DNA from 2 places in the Bacillus sp. DJP31 genome. Region 2 is predicted to be linked to the other one. Evidence: riboswitches for the same ligand, from Rfam matches in the RefSeq annotation. Region 2 holds a riboswitch; the other holds the start of a gene.
What was found. A riboswitch is a leader RNA that binds a small molecule or an ion and turns the genes downstream of it on or off. The one in region 2 is predicted to bind lysine.

Region 1: another riboswitch for lysine. It lies ahead of ACOI1C_RS03680 (aspartate kinase); the one in region 2 lies ahead of ACOI1C_RS06115 (transporter substrate-binding domain-containing protein).

Annotation. Positions count from the first base shown of each region.
Region 1 covers NZ_JBMERO010000002.1:247,376-255,965, forward strand. Annotated here, with positions in the region: gene sdhA (succinate dehydrogenase flavoprotein subunit) at 1-1,631, opposite strand, end outside; gene ACOI1C_RS03670 (succinate dehydrogenase cytochrome b558 subunit) at 1,746-2,375, opposite strand; gene ACOI1C_RS03675 (YslB family protein) at 2,713-3,165, shown strand; gene ACOI1C_RS03680 (aspartate kinase) at 3,199-4,431, opposite strand; lysine riboswitch at 4,523-4,704, opposite strand; gene uvrC (excinuclease ABC subunit UvrC) at 4,782-6,557, opposite strand; gene ACOI1C_RS03690 (nucleoporin-interacting protein) at 6,579-7,952, opposite strand; gene ACOI1C_RS03695 (FTR1 family iron permease) at 8,386-8,590, opposite strand, start outside.
Region 2 covers NZ_JBMERO010000004.1:124,726-133,315, forward strand. Annotated here, with positions in the region: gene ACOI1C_RS06100 (GNAT family N-acetyltransferase) at 1-307, shown strand, start outside; gene menC (o-succinylbenzoate synthase) at 313-1,428, shown strand; gene ACOI1C_RS06110 (hypothetical protein) at 1,574-1,711, shown strand; lysine riboswitch at 1,975-2,158, shown strand; gene ACOI1C_RS06115 (transporter substrate-binding domain-containing protein) at 2,310-3,143, shown strand; gene ACOI1C_RS06120 (amino acid ABC transporter permease) at 3,208-3,963, shown strand; gene ACOI1C_RS06125 (amino acid ABC transporter ATP-binding protein) at 3,981-4,718, shown strand; partial or broken gene ACOI1C_RS06130 (HAMP domain-containing protein) at 5,785-5,982, shown strand; gene ACOI1C_RS06135 (methyl-accepting chemotaxis protein) at 5,974-6,924, shown strand; gene ACOI1C_RS06140 (SNF2 helicase associated domain-containing protein) at 7,208-8,590, shown strand, end outside.

The DNA.
Region 1 (8,590 bases), on a different contig from region 2:
TCTTCATCATTACGTTCTGGGAATTCGGGCTTATAGTGAGCACCACGGCTCTCATTACGGTTAAGTGCACCAATTGTAATTACACGAGCTAGATGAAGCATGTTTTCTAATTGACGTGTAAACGTTGCTCCTTGATTACTCCATTTTGCTGTATCATTCATATTAATATTTTGAAAACGCTCAAGAAGTTCTTGAATTTTATCGTCTGTCTTCTGTAGCTTTTCGTTTGTACGAACAACTGTCACATTGTCAGTCATCCATTCACCAAGCTCCTTATGAAGAACATATGCATTTTCTTTTCCGTCCATCGACATGATATTTTGGATTCTTTCTTCTTCTTGTTTTACATAACGTTCAAAAACAGAAGAGCTGATATCATCTGATCTCTTTTTAAGACCCTTCATATACTCAACTGCCTTCGGTCCAGCAACCATTCCACCATAAATAGCAGATAGTAATGAGTTTGCCCCTAAGCGGTTTGCACCGTGCATGGAGTAGTCACATTCACCAGCAGCGAATAAACCAGGAATGTTTGTCATTTGGTCATAATCTACCCATAATCCACCCATTGAATAGTGAACAGCAGGGAATATCTTCATCGGAACTTTACGAGGGTCATCACCCATAAACTTTTCATATATCTCAATAATTCCACCGAGCTTTATATCAAGCTCTTTTGGATCTTTATGTGAAAGGTCAAGGTATACCATGTTCTCGCCGTTAATTCCTAACTTTTGCTCTACGCATACGTCAAAAATTTCACGAGTCGCGATATCACGTGGAACTAGATTTCCATAAGCAGGGTACTTTTCTTCAAGGAAGTACCAAGGCTTACCATCTTTATATGTCCAAACACGTCCACCTTCACCACGAGCTGATTCACTCATTAAACGAAGCTTATCATCTCCAGGAATGGCTGTAGGGTGAATCTGAATAAATTCCCCGTTCGCATAATGGACACCTTGTTTATAAGCGATTGATGCTGCAGAACCTGTATTGATAACAGAGTTTGTTGATTTTCCAAAAATAATTCCAGGTCCACCTGTTGCCAAAATGACAGCATCAGCAGCAAAGGATGTAATCTCCATAGATGTTAGATTTTGCGCAACGATCCCACGGCAAATTTCTTCATCATCTAAAACTGAACCTAGAAATTCCCAGCCTTCATACTTTTGTACGAGTCCAGCAACTTCATATCGACGTACTTGCTCATCTAGCGCATAAAGCAGCTGTTGTCCAGTTGTTGCTCCAGCAAATGCTGTGCGACTGTGCTGTGTTCCACCAAAACGTCTGAAGTCCAATAATCCCTCGGGTGTCCGGTTAAACATTACACCCATTCGGTCCATTAAATGAATAATCCCAGGTGCTGCTTCAGTCATCGCTTTTACTGGAGGTTGGTTGGCTAAGAAGTCTCCACCATAAACGCTATCGTCAAAATGCTCCCAAGGTGAGTCACCTTCACCTTTTGTATTAACTGCGCCATTAATTCCACCTTGTGCACAAACTGAGTGAGAACGTTTTACAGGTACAATTGAAAATAGATCTACTGATACGCCTACTTCTGCAGCCTTAATAGTTGCCATAAGACCTGCAAGTCCTCCACCAACAACTATAATCTTCCCTTTACTCATTTTGACTCACTTCCTTCTATAAGGATCTTTTTTAGGACGAGCTGGGTACTCTCAGAACTAAAAGATAATATTGTAAAATCATATTCTAGTATTTTCAAACTAATAGTCTTTTTCTTACATATTAGCTAATGCTGGATCAATGAAAGCAAAGATTGTACGAACTCCAACGTATGAAAGAGCAACGAATAATCCTAACGTTACATATGTTGAAATCAGCTGTGAACGTGGTGTTACTGTAACTCCCCAACTAACGAAGAACGACCACAATCCGTTTGCAAAATGAAAGACAGTTGAAACCACACCCACAATATAGAATACTAGCATTGCAGGATTGCTTAGAATAGATTCCATCATATCAAAGTTTACTTCTGCTCCGAATGCAGCGGCAATTCTCGTTTCCCATACATGCCATGAGACGAAAATCAATGTTACGACACCAGTTATTCGTTGTAAAATGAACATCCAATTACGGAAGTACCCATATTTACTCACATTATTTTTTGCGGTAAACGCAATATAAAGTCCGTATACTGCATGATAAAGTAATGGTAGAAAAATAATAAGGGCTTCTAATACATACCTAAACGGTAAATGCTCCATAAATTGAGCAGCGCTATTAAACGATGATGCACCTTTTGTTGCAAATTGGTTGACGACTAAATGTTGAATTAAAAAGATACCGACAGGAATAACACCTAGTAATGAGTGCAATCTGCGGTTTAAGAATTCACGATTTCCAGCCATGTTTTACCCCCCTTGATAGTTACATGTTCAATAAATAATTGACCAATAATAATAAGAATGAAAACCTTTGCATTTCTTTCGTTAAAATGCGACAAGTTTATTTTACTCTTAGTGACTAAGTGCGTCAAGAATACGTATACAAATATATCTTCCTTTTTATACATAAGTATATATAACCTTATAAAATAATAGTATCATTTGTAGGTGTGTTCTTACAGTTGAAATTATTGAGTAATGCTCCAATTTATGTAATATAATAATGCTTATGGATATTCATAAATTCGAGTAGCAACAATAGATCTTTTCCCACTTAGAATGGGATGAAAGAGGGATGAAAATGAAGCAACTAACTATGAAAGAGCAACTTTCTCATTTTGAGCATTTACATACAACAGGACTAGCCTATGAACTGATCCGCGAAATATTAATCCCAGACTTACTTGGCAAAGAGCTTCCCTCTATTCTTTATTGGTCGGGGAAAAATATAGCAAGAAAATATCCCGTAACCTCAGAAGAAGAAATAAAAGAATTCTTCAGGAATGCTGGGTGGGGCGACTTATCCGTTGTTGAAATCAAATCAAATGGAGTTGAACTTGAGCTTCGAAGTGATTTTATTACAGCAAGAAATCAATCTAGAAAAGGATCAAGCTATCAACTTGAAGCTGGTTTCTTAGCTCAACAATTCGAACAGCTCCAACATCTGGTAACAGAGGCTTATGAAGACCAGAATAAACGAAGTAATATTGTGCATTTTACCGTTAAATGGGATAAAAAGGACCCGATTGAATAATGAAAGGATCTGCTACAGGCAGATCCTTCTTTTTTATACGGTTTGCTCGACTGTTAATTCTAGATTAAACGCTGCATGTAAGGCCTCTACAGCATGGATCATCTTTCCTTCTTCTACAACGGTTGACACCTTAATTTCAGACGTACTCACCATTTTCACTTGAATTTGATTGCTAGCTAGAGCATCAAACATCTCAGCAGCTACACCAGGATTAGATATCATTCCAGACCCTACGATCGAAACCTTCGCCAGCCCACTTTCGTTTTCAATGGATTCAAAACCTAGGCCAGATCTATTTGAATCCAGTACTGATAAGGTTTCTTCTAAATCTGATGTCTGAATGGAGAACGAAAGGTTTGTAAAGTCCTCACTAGTCATACTTTGAATGATAATATCCACGTTAATTCCATTTTTCGCTAGTTTCGAAAAAATTGTAGATAAAGAGTATAGGCCATTTGGAAGACCTCTTATCGTAACACGTGTCACTTCGTCTTCAAATGCAATCCCTCTTACAATTAAGTTATTTTCCATTGATATTTCCTCCTCAATTCTCGTCCCGTTCACGTTTTCTATACTTGAGCGAACTTCTAAAGGTATTGAATAATTTTTCGCGAATTCTACAGCCCTTGGGTGCAAAACTCCTGCCCCTAAATTAGCAAGTTCTAGCATCTCATCGTATGAAACAGAATGAAGTTTTCTAGCTGTTTTCACATAACGAGGGTCGGTTGTAAACACACCTGTAACATCCGTATAAATATCGCATTTTTCAGCTTTAAGTGAAGCGGCAATTGCGACAGCAGTTGTGTCTGATCCACCCCTACCTAATGTTGTAATAGCAGAATCTATTGTAGCACCTTGAAAACCAGCCACGATGACCACTTTTCCCTCATTCAAAAGCTGATGGATACGATTGCTTTCAATATCAACGATACGAGCATTCCCATGAATGGATTCTGTCTTTATTCCCGCTTGCCAGCCCGTTAGTGAGATGGCATCATGACCTTTAGATTGAATGGCAATGGCTAGTAATGCTATTGAAATTTGCTCGCCTGTTGTTAATAGCATGTCCATTTCACGTTTATCTGGATTTTTCGTAATTTGATTGGCTAGCTTTACTAACTCATCGGTTGTTTTCCCCATTGCTGACACTACCACCACTACTTGATTCCCACGGTTTATCTCTTGAATGACTCGAGTTGCTACATTTTGAATTCTATCTACAGAACCCACTGATGTTCCACCAAACTTTTGAACAATAATCCCCACGGTCCCCACTACCTTCTATTAAATTTGAGCAAAATAAAAAAAGCAATGAGAGCATCTCATTGCTTGAACGTTTTTATTAATACGTCCTCGCGAGTGAGATAGCTCTCCAAACAGATCTACTGTCTGACAATCTTGCATTTATTAAATGCAACACCAGCAAAGAGAAACATGAGATTTCCTTTCGCTTCGGCGACACAACCCTTTCCATAAACATCATTAGAGCTCATTCTCTTCTGATTATGTACTATTGAAGTTCGCACCTCTACCATCACTTCATCGAACTGAAGTGTTTTATTAAATTAAATTAAATTTTAACAGAGGTAGACTTAGAAAACAACCATATCTTCAGCTTACTCCTCGTTTAACTTTGCTACAATCAGTTCTGCCGCTGATTTTGGTACTCCAGCTGAAGCAATTTCTTCAACAGTAGCTTCCTTCATCTTCTTTACAGAACCGAAGTGCTTTAAAAGCATTTTCTTCCTTTTTTCCCCTACACCTGGTATGTCATCGAGAATAGATTGGAATACATTTTTTCCTCGTAGCTGTCGATGAAAGGTAATCGCAAATCGGTGTACTTCATCTTGTATTCGCTGAAGCAAGTAAAATTCCTGGCTGTTTCTTTCTAATTGAACATAATGAAAAGGATCGCCTATGATTAACTCTGATGTTTTATGTTTGTCGTCTTTGACTAAGCCAACGATAGGTAAATCCAACCCAAGTTCATTCTCTATTACATCCTTTGCAGCAGTTAGATGACCTTTCCCTCCATCTATAATAATCAAATCAGGTAATGGTAGGTTTTCTTTCAAGATACGTGTATACCTTCTACTAACTACTTCCCTCATAGAAGCGTAATCATCAGGGCCTTGTACACTCTTAATTTTATATTTTCTGTACTCTCTCTTTTCTGGTTTCCCATCAATAAACACAACCATAGCAGAGACTGGATTTGTACCTTGTATGTTCGAGTTATCAAACGCTTCAATACGATAAGGTGTAGCAATACCAATTTTTTTTCCTAAGTTATCAATTGCCTTTACCGTTCTTTCTTCCGTCCGTTCGATCAAAGAGAACTTATCTTCAAGGGCAAGTCGAGCGTTTTTACATGCAAGCTCTACTAATTCCTTTTTCTTCCCCTTTTTCGGCTGATAAACACTCACTTCTAGTAACTGTTCAACTAGATTCGTTTCTATTTGATCAGGAAGTAAAATTTCCTTCGGTTTAAAATGATGGTTCTCGAGATAAAATTGACCAAGAAAAGTAATGAATTCCTCATGCGGATCTGCATATACCGGAAAAAGAGATACATCTCTTTCAATGAGCTTTCCTTGTCGAATAAAAAATACTTGAACACACATCCAGCCTTTATTGTAAGTAAAACCGAAAACATCTCGGTCGACTAAATCGGTCATCATCATCTTTTGCTTTTCCATAGTAGCTTCAATATGAGCAATTTGGTCTCTAAATTCCTTTGCTCGTTCAAAGTCCATACCCTCTGATGCGATATACATCTTTTGGGTCAACTCAGCTTTTATTTCCTGATACCCACCATTAAGAAATCGATTAATACCTTCGACCATCACCTTATTTTCATTATCAGAGACATCGTTCACACATGGTGCTAAACATTGTCCAATGTGATAATATAGGCAAACTTTATTGGGGATAGTGGAGCACTTTCTTAAAGGGTAGATTCGGTCAAGCAATCTTTTGGTTTCATTTGCTGAGTATACGTTAGGATAAGGCCCAAAGTATTTCCCTTTATCCTTTTTAACTTGACGGGTGATGATAAGCCTTGGGTGTTTTTCATTGGTAATCTTGATGAAAGGGTAGGTTTTGTCATCCTTTAAATTGATATTATATTTGGGACTATGTTTTTTAATTAGATTAATTTCTAAGACTAGTGCTTCAATATCTGAAGAGGTAACAATATATTCAAAGTCATCAATCTCTCCAACAAGTCGTTGCGTCTTACCATCATGTGAACCTGTAAAATAGGACCGAACGCGATTTTTTAATACTTTTGCTTTTCCGATATATATAATAGACCCTTGTCTGTCTTTCATTAAATAACAGCCTGGTTGGTCAGGGAGAATCGCTAATTTTTCTTTCAAAAGACTATTCACACATTCTCCTCCTTCCTTCCCTTACCTTTTCCATTCATATAAATCAATCGTATAATAGACGGGATCAAATAATTTATTTGATCGAAAAGTATGAACAAGTTCAATATTTGAACGGACATCTATACCTTGATCTTTAAACCCATTTACAACATGACTCGTAACATAGATTGTATCATGTTTTTCTTGATGTATCTTCTGTAAAAAATAGTCATAAGAATATATCTTTTCGTGTTTATAATCAACCTCTAAATAATCCATTATTCTAGATTCTTCCCATGTGTATACACTCACATCTTCTTTTTGCTGTGATAGAAAGTACGAAAGTTGGTAGGTTGCAGGAATCTCAGTAGCTTGACTCTTTATATACATAGTAGAAATTGACAATTGAGATAGAAGTAGAGTTGTTAATAGTAAATAGATCCACTTCTTTCTAACAGAATTCAATAATAAGGAGGTAAAGAAATAGAACCCTAGTACATTAACAAGAGGTAAAATATGTCTTGGTTTATCGATATTTTGACCTAAAAACGCCCATAAAAAGTAGGCAACACCTAACACGATAAATGTAACATCAACTTTCTTCTGTTTATTACCTTTGAGATATAAAACAAGTAAAAATGTATATAACAAAAGTATGAATAGAGATTCTGAAAACAAGCCCACCCAAAGAATATTTAGAAATACGATCTTTATAAATCGAAAAAAGAATGGTACCTCTGTCTCAGTGACCACAGTGCCTCCCCAATCTTGAAAGTGTCCGATTGTAAATTCATAAGAAAGCTTAATAAAACCTATAAGACTTCCTTCTGACATGGCCACACCCATAATCCAAATGAATTGAAAAAGGATAGCCAAAATGATGAAACCCACAAGTTGCCGCCGGCTATGAATTCGTTTTGATTTCCAGTCATTCCACCATAGCAATAGTATCCCAACACCAAATGGAAAGTAAGATAACCTTACTCCTAGTAATAAACTAAATAGAAATAACGGGAGAATCTTCACATAGACGTTATGTGATTGATTAGCTTTTATTAGACTCCATAAATACCACCACAACAAGCCAATAGCTGCTCCTTCAGACATTGATTGTGTGACACATATATTGAAATATACAATGGATTGAAGAATAACTGTGACTAGGAAGCTATCAACTTTATTTACATATTTTTTACATAGCAAGAACATTGGAATGGAAGCTGATGAAAAGATGATTCCATTAAAGATTGCCAAAGCTTCAGAAGGATCCTCTATAAAACGATGTACGAGCATACCTCCAAGGATAAAATAAGGATATCCTGGGAAGTGAGGCTGCATATTTAATAGATCATAACGATGCATTGCGAGTGCAAAATCAACCTGATCATAGCTACTAGCAAATGGACTCACATACATGAATCGAGCGCATAAAAGTGTTATGAAAGAAATGAAACTTATGGTCACTATTATATATGACAGAATTCGATTATTTTCCTGGAAATATTTTTTATTCATATCTTCACCATTCAATTTTATTGTTTACGTTTTTTTATATAATGGCTACCTATAATAGGAGTTTTTTAGAAGCACCCCCTCGATAAATAAGTTGATTGGAGCGGAAGGTGCGAGACTCCAGCGGGATGAGTGGGATAGGTGAGACTCACGCAAGGTGTTTGCGCGGAGGAGGCTCACCGCCCACCACGCGGAAAGCGAGTATACTGGACCGGAAATCAACATCCTAGTTTAACGGAAACACATCTACTTGAGGTTATTTTAAATAACACCCTTGAGAAAAGAGTCTTCTTATAAAAAAAAGCACAAGACATCTGCCTCGTACTTCATTATACTTCTACTTAAATCTAGATTGTGTTTTTAAATTTATTCCTCGAATTGTCTCTGTCTTAGCAGTCTTAATTTTACCTACTTTTTCTTTTACTGTACTTCGCTCATTTTTACTACTCACAAGTAAGTAGATGACTACAAAATAACCAATGTACCCAACAACTTCTTCAATAGATGGCATGGACGAGTATCCAAACAAGGCTTTCAAGAAG
Region 2 (8,590 bases):
TACACCTATGCTAGAAACAGAGCTTACTAAAGAGGGTTTTCCAACCATTATTGGAGAAAATAACAGAAAAGCCGACCAACGGGTAGTTTATGTCCCGGTACCAGAGAATATCCAACAAATGAAAAAGGAACAGCCTGAGCTTGCTAAAGAATGGCGCTTTAAAACAAGAGAGATTTTTCGAGCACTATGTCAAGAAGGGTATATAGCAGAGGATGTAAAGCGTGATACGAACAAACGAATCAGTTATTATATGTTTAAGAAGCGTCATCATTTACCACTGAACAATGTAGAGGAGGAAACAACATGACCCATATGGATATTCGAGAGGTGATCCTACATCGACTCGTGATGAAATTAAATGATCCATTCACAACAAGCTTTGGAAGTTTTCAGGAGAAAGAGTTTTTTGTCATCGAAATGACGGATCAAGATGGTTGTAGTGGTTTCGGTGAATCGGTTGCTTTTTCAAGCCCATGGTATAGTGAGGAGACGGTTGAAACGAACGAGCACATGATGAAGGATTTGATGATTCCTTTATTATTCAAAGCTCCACTTTCACACCCTAATGAGGTTTCCGAACGATTTGCCCCCATTAGACGAAATAATATGGCCAAATCAGCATTAGAAGGGGCAGTTTGGGATCTATTTGCGAAAAAGAAGAATCAAACGCTTGCCCAAGCCCTTGGTGGTGAAAAAAAGCAGATTGACGTAGGAATTAGTATTGGAATTCAGCCATCTGTTCAGGACCTATTAAGGGTAGTTGGTACCCATGTAGAGAGTGGCTATAAGCGTATCAAAATCAAAATTAAGCCAGGCTGGGATTATGAGGTGCTAAAGGAAGTTAGAAAACAGTTTCCTTCGATTTTGATGATGGCTGATGCGAACTCTGCTTACTCTTTGGGTGACATTGAGCAGCTAAGGAAGCTTGATGAAGTAGGTTTAATGATGATCGAACAGCCATTAGCTCATGATGACATCATCGATCATGCCAAATTACAAACTGCCATTCAAACACCGATTTGTTTAGATGAGAGTATACATTCTTTAGAAGATGCAAGAAAGGCGATTGAGCTCGGAAGCTGTCAGATAATTAATATTAAAATAGGTCGTGTCGGTGGGTTAACCGAATCAATTAAGATCCATGACTTTTGCCAACAGAAGGGTGTTCCTATTTGGTGCGGGGGAATGCTTGAAGCGGGAATTGGCCGGGCCCATAACATTGCTCTAACTTCTTTACCTCACTTTACCTTACCAGGAGATACAGCTGCATCAGCCATGTATTGGGAAAAGGATATTATCGAACCAGAAGTCATTGTGAATAATGGTACCATTACCATCCCATCTAATCCAGGGATAGGTTATGCCCTGAACCGTCTTATTTTGGAAAAGTATCGCGTCGAGAAAAAAGTACTAGTAAATTCAAAATAAGGTATCTTTTAAAAATAAACCTTAGCTGAAATTAGATGAGATTGGTTCGTAAGCCTCAAGTTATTGAAAAAAGATGTCACATTCCTTGAACTTGCGCATATAGTAACTCTTGTGAGCTAAGTAGAGGTAAGGGGATGAAAAAGAAATGAATGGATATCAAGTAAATACAACGACTCCCATTGAAACAAAATCTGTTTCTGGTTACAAGGTAATTGAAATCAATGTATCAAATACGCCGAATTCTTTGTATGCAGTTGTTACACCTATTAAAATAAAAGAGTAATACTGTGCAATTCGAATATTCTATCGTTCATCAACCATCCTTTTTTTCACTTACATAAAAGGATGGTTTTTTCTTTTACACAATGAGAACCGAAAAAAACGTTCCTACTTATTGTAAAAACGCACTTTTTTTGCTGTATCAGGAACAGGCCTAGCAGTTAGGGTTTATGGCTAAGCAATTTAATAGATTGACAGATATAATTACTGTGATGTAGGATTATACATATAATAGACTTCAACAATTGAATAAGACCTCACTTTTACTAGTGAGGTAGAGGTGCAATATTTAACAGTCCTTGGTATGGCTTAGAGAAGCGATGATACGTTGGAGAAGGAAATGTTGCCGAAGCATGTGATAGACTCACTATCTCAGGCTGGGTCTGCAGTTAAGAACTGCAGGACTGTCTCAATAAGCTACCTTAGTTTATTGAGTTGTGCTATCTCCAAATGGGATAAGTTGAGGAATTAGGGCAAGTTTGTATACTGCGACCTGAGTTCATCTCGGGTCGTTTTTTGCGTTTAGAAATATGCCTATTTACAAAAAAGGAATACCGTTAACAGTAGTATGCACTTACATCAAAAGGGGAGACGGATTACTCATGAGAAAAAAATTATCTATATTTTTAGCAACAGCTCTTTCAGCAATGATTCTTTTAACAGGGTGTGGAACTAGTTCTACTACTGGTAGTGGAACAGATGCGGATACATTTAAGGTAGGCCTTGAAGCCGGATATGCACCGTTCAACTGGACTCAAATGGATGATTCCAATGATGGAGTAAAAATGGACGGCAGCGCGGAGTATGCTGGCGGCTATGATGTTGAAATTGCGAAAAAGATCGCTGAAGGATTAGGAAAAGAATTAGTGATTGTGAAAACAGAATGGGATGGACTTGTACCTTCTTTAACTTCAGGTAAAATTGATGCCATTATCGCGGGAATGTCCCCTACGGCAGAAAGAAAAGAAACAATTGATTTCTCAGAGAACTACTACAAATCAGATCTAGTCATCGTTGTGAAAAAAGGCAGTAAATATGAAAAGGCGACTTCGATTCAAGATTTCAAAGGTGCAAAAATTACAGCTCAATTAAATACGTTCCACTATTCAGTCATTGAACAAATTAAAGGCGTTTCACTAGAGCCAGCAATGGATAATTTCCCAGCCATGAGAGTAGCACTTGAATCAGGCGTCATCGATGGATATGTATCCGAACGTCCAGAAGGTGTGAGTGCATCTGCTGCAAATGATAACTATGCTATGGTTGAGTTTACAGAAGGATTTGAAACATCAGAGGATGATACAGCAATCGCTGTAGGTCTTGAAAAAGGAAGCGAATTAACAGAAAAAATTAATAAAATACTAGCAGGAATTTCAGAAGAAGACCAAAAGAGCATCATGGATGCTGCGATTAAGAATCAACCAGCAGCAAAATAATAGAGTAGGAGAAACCGGCTGCGAGTTACTGTAGTCGGTTTCAAATTTAAAAAGGAGGAGTATCATGAGCACCGAGTGGGTAGTGAAAATCATCTTAGAAAACTGGCCAATGTTTCTTCGTGGAGCTGGTGTGACACTCTTAATTGCCTTAGTGGGTACGATACTTGGAGGGATCATTGGTTTATTAATAGGAGTGATCCGAACGATTCCAATGCCTGATCGAGGAGTAAAAAGAGTCGTATTGAAAGTAACAAATACCATTTTAACTATTTATATTGAAGTATTCCGAGGAACACCAATGATTGTGCAAGCCATGGTCATTTTTTATGGGTCGGCTATGGCATTTGGACTAGATATGGACCGGTTGGTTGCTGCCATTATTATTGTATCCATAAATACGGGGGCTTACATGGCAGAGATTGTTCTCGGAGGGATTGTTTCGGTTGATAAGGGACAGTCAGAAGCCGCACATGCGATTGGGATGAACCATGTTCAAACGATGTATAATGTCGTTTTGCCACAAGTTATTCGAAATATTTTACCCGCAACAGGTAATCAATTTATCATCAATATAAAAGATACCTCAGTACTTAACGTCATTTCTGTATCCGAGTTATTCTTCCAAACTAAATCCATCGCTGGAAACAATTTCAGATACTTTGAATCCTTCTTTGTTGCGAGTGCAATCTATCTCTTCTTGACGTTAACTGCAACTATTATTCTACGAATCATTGAAAAGAGGCTTGATGGTCCGGACAATTACAAAAAGATCAGTACACATATTCACGTCGAAAAAAAAGAAACTGGAATGAATGTATAGAGGGGTGAGGTAAAGGAATGCAGAAAATAATTGATATTCAACATCTAAGTAAATCCTTTGGCACACATCTTGTACTAAAAGATATCGATTTTTCAGTGGATAAAGGAGAAGTAGTCTGTATTATCGGCTCCTCAGGTTCTGGTAAATCCACTCTTCTCAGATGTGTAAATCTTCTAGAAAAGCCAAGCGGTGGCCAAATTATTTTTAATGGTGAAAATATTCTAGATGAAAATCATGATGTTCATGCATACCGCAGACGACTCGGAATGGTTTTTCAACAATTCAACCTTTTTAACAATCATGATGTGTTAAACAATTGTGTGGTCGGACAAGTAAAGGTGTTAAAACGTTCCAAGGAAGCGGCAGAAAAAGTAGCTCTAAAATACTTAAAAGTGGTTGGAATGGATCAATATGTAAACGCGAAACCAAGACAACTATCTGGTGGGCAAAAGCAACGTGTTGCGATTGCTAGAGCTCTTTCTATGGAGCCAGACGTGATGCTGTTTGATGAACCCACATCTGCCCTAGATCCAGAAATGGTTGGTGAGGTTCTTAAAGTAATGAAGGAATTGGCTGAAACCGGCCTAACGATGTTAATCGTCACGCATGAAATGGAATTTGCAAAAGAAGTATCAGACCGTGTCGTCTTTATGGACAAAGGTGTGATTGCGGAAGAAGGAAGTCCAGAGCAAATCTTCCATACTCCAAAAGAGGAACGGACGAAGGAGTTTTTGAAGCGTACGATAAAGATGTGAACGTCTCTTTAAAGGATGAGTTAGTAAGAATGTAGAGTTCTCGATTTATATGGACAGACAAAAAAGTAACCACCTTTCCCTCCCCAAGGACAGAGGCTGGTTACTTTTTTAAAAGATAAGAAAGTATAAGTTTTTTCAAACAGGGTCTATGTCTAGCTCCAGCGGCTTGACCCTCGAGGTAAAATGACCTGAAGCAAATAAAAGGGAAGATCACCCTTTTTTTGCTTCAGAACATTTGTTTGCGGGTCTGAAGAAGCCGCTTACGCTTTTCTTATGACCTCAAAAATAGCATCAATTGTATAGTTATTTGAAAATTTAAATAGTAGTATACAAATGTCTTGAATTATACTAAACTAAAACCAATGAATGTCGAAAACTGTCGAACCGCTATTGGTCTAAATCTCATATGTTCTTTGGTTGTTTGCTTCATACTAAATTATACTAAAAGAGGGGAACACCTATGAAGAACCTATCCATCAAGTATAAGCTGTTTAGTATTGTTCTAATTCCTATTATCAGTCTATTACTACTAACCGCATACTCCATTACGAACATGGTCAAAGTTAATGACAATCTTTCTAAACGACTTTATGATGAAAGTTTAGTCGTTACCTCTCAATTATTGAATGCAGACCGTGACTACTACCAGGCGATGCTAGCTTTTGAAATGAGTATGATAGATAAGATTAGTACCGGCAAAATCGAAACCTCGAACTTATCTTCCTTTACCGAAAATACGGACCAAGTAAAAGAACGTGTTGTTTCTTCACAAAAAATTATGGATGGAAATAGAGTAGTGTTTGAAAAATTACTAGAATCAGAATCTGGAACCAATGCGTTTCAAAATTTTGATGAATTTTTAACCTTGATTGAGGATTGGCAAACACTTTCTAATCAAGTACTTGATCAAGAAGTGAATTTAAACTCCTCTTTAATCGTTCAGCAGGAAGAAATATTTGAACAATCCAGAGATAAGCTTGATAATATTCAAATAATCATGGATGACTATGCGAAGACTCAAATCAAAGAGAATCAAAATCTAGTATTGAATTCAAGAAATGCCATGATGATCATTGGCTTCTTAGCATCATTAGTCTGCATAGTTCTTGCCTATTTTCTCATAACTAGAATTTCCAAAAGTCTTAAAAATCTTGCCTATTTATCTGAAGAAGTAGCAGACGGTAATTTAACCGTTCATATAGTTGAGAGAAATGAAAAAGATGAAGTGGGAAACCTTACCACTTCAATGAAGCGAATGGTTGCAAATCTTAAAGAACTGAACGAGCAGATTAATTATTCGGCAACAGAAGTGGCAGCAGCGTCAGAAGAATTATTTGCCAGCTCAGAACAAAGTACAAAAGCGGCTGAGCAAATTGTCACTATTACTCAGGATTCAGCAGAAGGAGCTGATAGCCAGCTTCAAATGGTCAATGGCCTTTCTTCTTCTATAGAGCAAATGTCAGCTGGGCTTCAACAAATCGCTGGAAATAGTGAGGAAATGAAAAGTGCGACTGAAGCGGCTACTGAAGCAACCATTAAGGGTAGTATGAGAGTAAAAGAAGTGGTAGAGCAGATGAAAGAGATCTCAATAACAGTTGGAGAGGCTTCACTGACTATTACTCAACTAGGTGAAAAAACAGAGCAAATTGAAGGTGTCATTCGAATTATTACACGTATAGCAGAGCAAACAAACCTTTTAGCGTTAAATGCAGCGATTGAAGCCGCCAGAGCAGGTGAGCATGGAAAAGGGTTTGCTGTTGTTGCAGATGAAGTTAGGAAGCTTGCGGAAGAATCAAAACAGTCTGCTACAAAAATCTCGGATACAATTAAAGATATTCAACTAGAAACAAATAAAGCTGTAAAATCAATGGTTGAAGGATCAGACAAAGTGACAGCAGGACTGCAATTCACAAATGAAGTCAACGGTCTATTTACAGAAATTGAAGGTGCCATAAAAAATGTTTCCGCTAAAGTGTTAGGTGTCGCAACATCGGCTCAAGTTATGGCCTCAGTAAGTAATGATATAGTAACCTCCATTCAAGGAGTAAAGGAGGTTGCAGAGGACTTTGTTCGCGCTAATCTTGAAAGCTCTGCCGCAACTGAGGAGCAACTAGCAACAATGGAAGAAGTAGCCTCATCCTCCCAATCATTATCTAAACTAGCAGATGACTTACAGGTACTTGTTTCTAATTTTAGAGTAAAGTAAATTATTGAATTATTAAGGCTAAAGAACTAAGCGCATCTCTGCTTAGTTCTTTTTGTTTGATAAATTGCGATCACCTATATGAATTAAGGGGCCTGGCCCCCGATGCGTTAATGTGTGAAAGTGATTTTTTAAATTTACCTTTTCAAATGTATCCTTAATAGATAAGCCCAACCTTATGATACAATCGGGATATTGAAATTTACGTTCGGTAAAGCATAGCTTCTAATTGTCCATCCAAAAAAAACGTAATTAACCATACTATTCTCTGGAAGGAGCGGGGCGTTTGAATCTAAAGATTAATCAAAAAAAAATTATAGACATGTGTGGTACCGTTTCCTTCAAAAGAGGGGAATCCTTTTATCGAACGAATAAAGTAATGATTGAAAATTACAGTGAAGATCACTGCGTTGCTACTGTCAAGGGAACGGAGGATTTTCACGTCACCATTGAAAAGGACAGCAATGGTAACCTTAAATCAACATGCAGCTGTCCTAAGCTCGCTTCCTTTCAAAAGGAATGTCAACATATTGCAGCTGTATTACTGTGCATTTCTGAAAACCAAAAAACAGGAAACAAGCTATTTCATTCAGATTCTGACTACATGCAAAATGCATTAACAGAAGGGTTGCTGACTTTATTTAATGATCAGCCTATACGCTCAAGCAGGCATCAGCTTCACTTTGAAACCAGGGAAGTCCTTACAACAGCATTTACATGTAAGCCTTACAACATAGGCAAGGAACGCTACCTATTGGGAATAGAAATGAAAATCGGTATTACACCTGTACAAAACATCCGAGATTTTCTGCAGCAAGTGAAGAGTGGCAACCCCTGCTTGCTGTCCATGACTTTTTCGTACGACCCAAGCCTTCATTGCTTTCAAGTGGAAACAGATGATGTTTTACAGATGCTCTATCAAGTAATGCATGATGAGAAAGTGTTTCTAGGTGCCCTACCTGAAGAAATGGATGTTGAAATTAGCCGTAACATTTTACTACTTCCGCCCTCTTCCTGGGAACAGCTTTTACCGTTACTAATAGTAGCACCCATGGTGAAACTAGAGTACAACGATGATACATATGAAGGTCTAAAGCTATCAAACGAAATCCTTCCTTTAAAGTTTGACCTGATCGAACATGAGCTTAATGGCTACCAACTCGTGACCTTTGGGTTAAGTGAAATAGTTGTGTTAGATTTTTATAACATCATTTTATTTGACGGGAAGTTATTACCACTTAAAAGTGAGGACTGCAAGCGACTCTCTGATCTTAAAGGAATGCTGAAAAATTCCAAAACAAATCAAATTAACATCCCTAAAGAGCAAATTGGCCGTTTTATAGAAAAAGTGATTCCTGGGTTGAAGAAACTAGGTATTGTTCAGCTATCGACTAGTATTTCAGACCAATTGATGAATACACCGTTGATTGCTAAGCTATTCTTAGATCGTGTGAAAAATCGACTTCTAGCTGGTCTTGAGTTTCACTATGAAAATATGGTCATAAATCCATTGGAAAACCGGGAACTTCGATCAGGAACCACGTTTGTTAGGGATGTGGACAAGGAAGAAGCAATCCTACAGTTTATGGAGGAAAGCTTGTTTGTTAAAACAGACGGCGGCTATTATTTACACAATGAAGAATTGGAGTATAAATTTTTATATAATGTC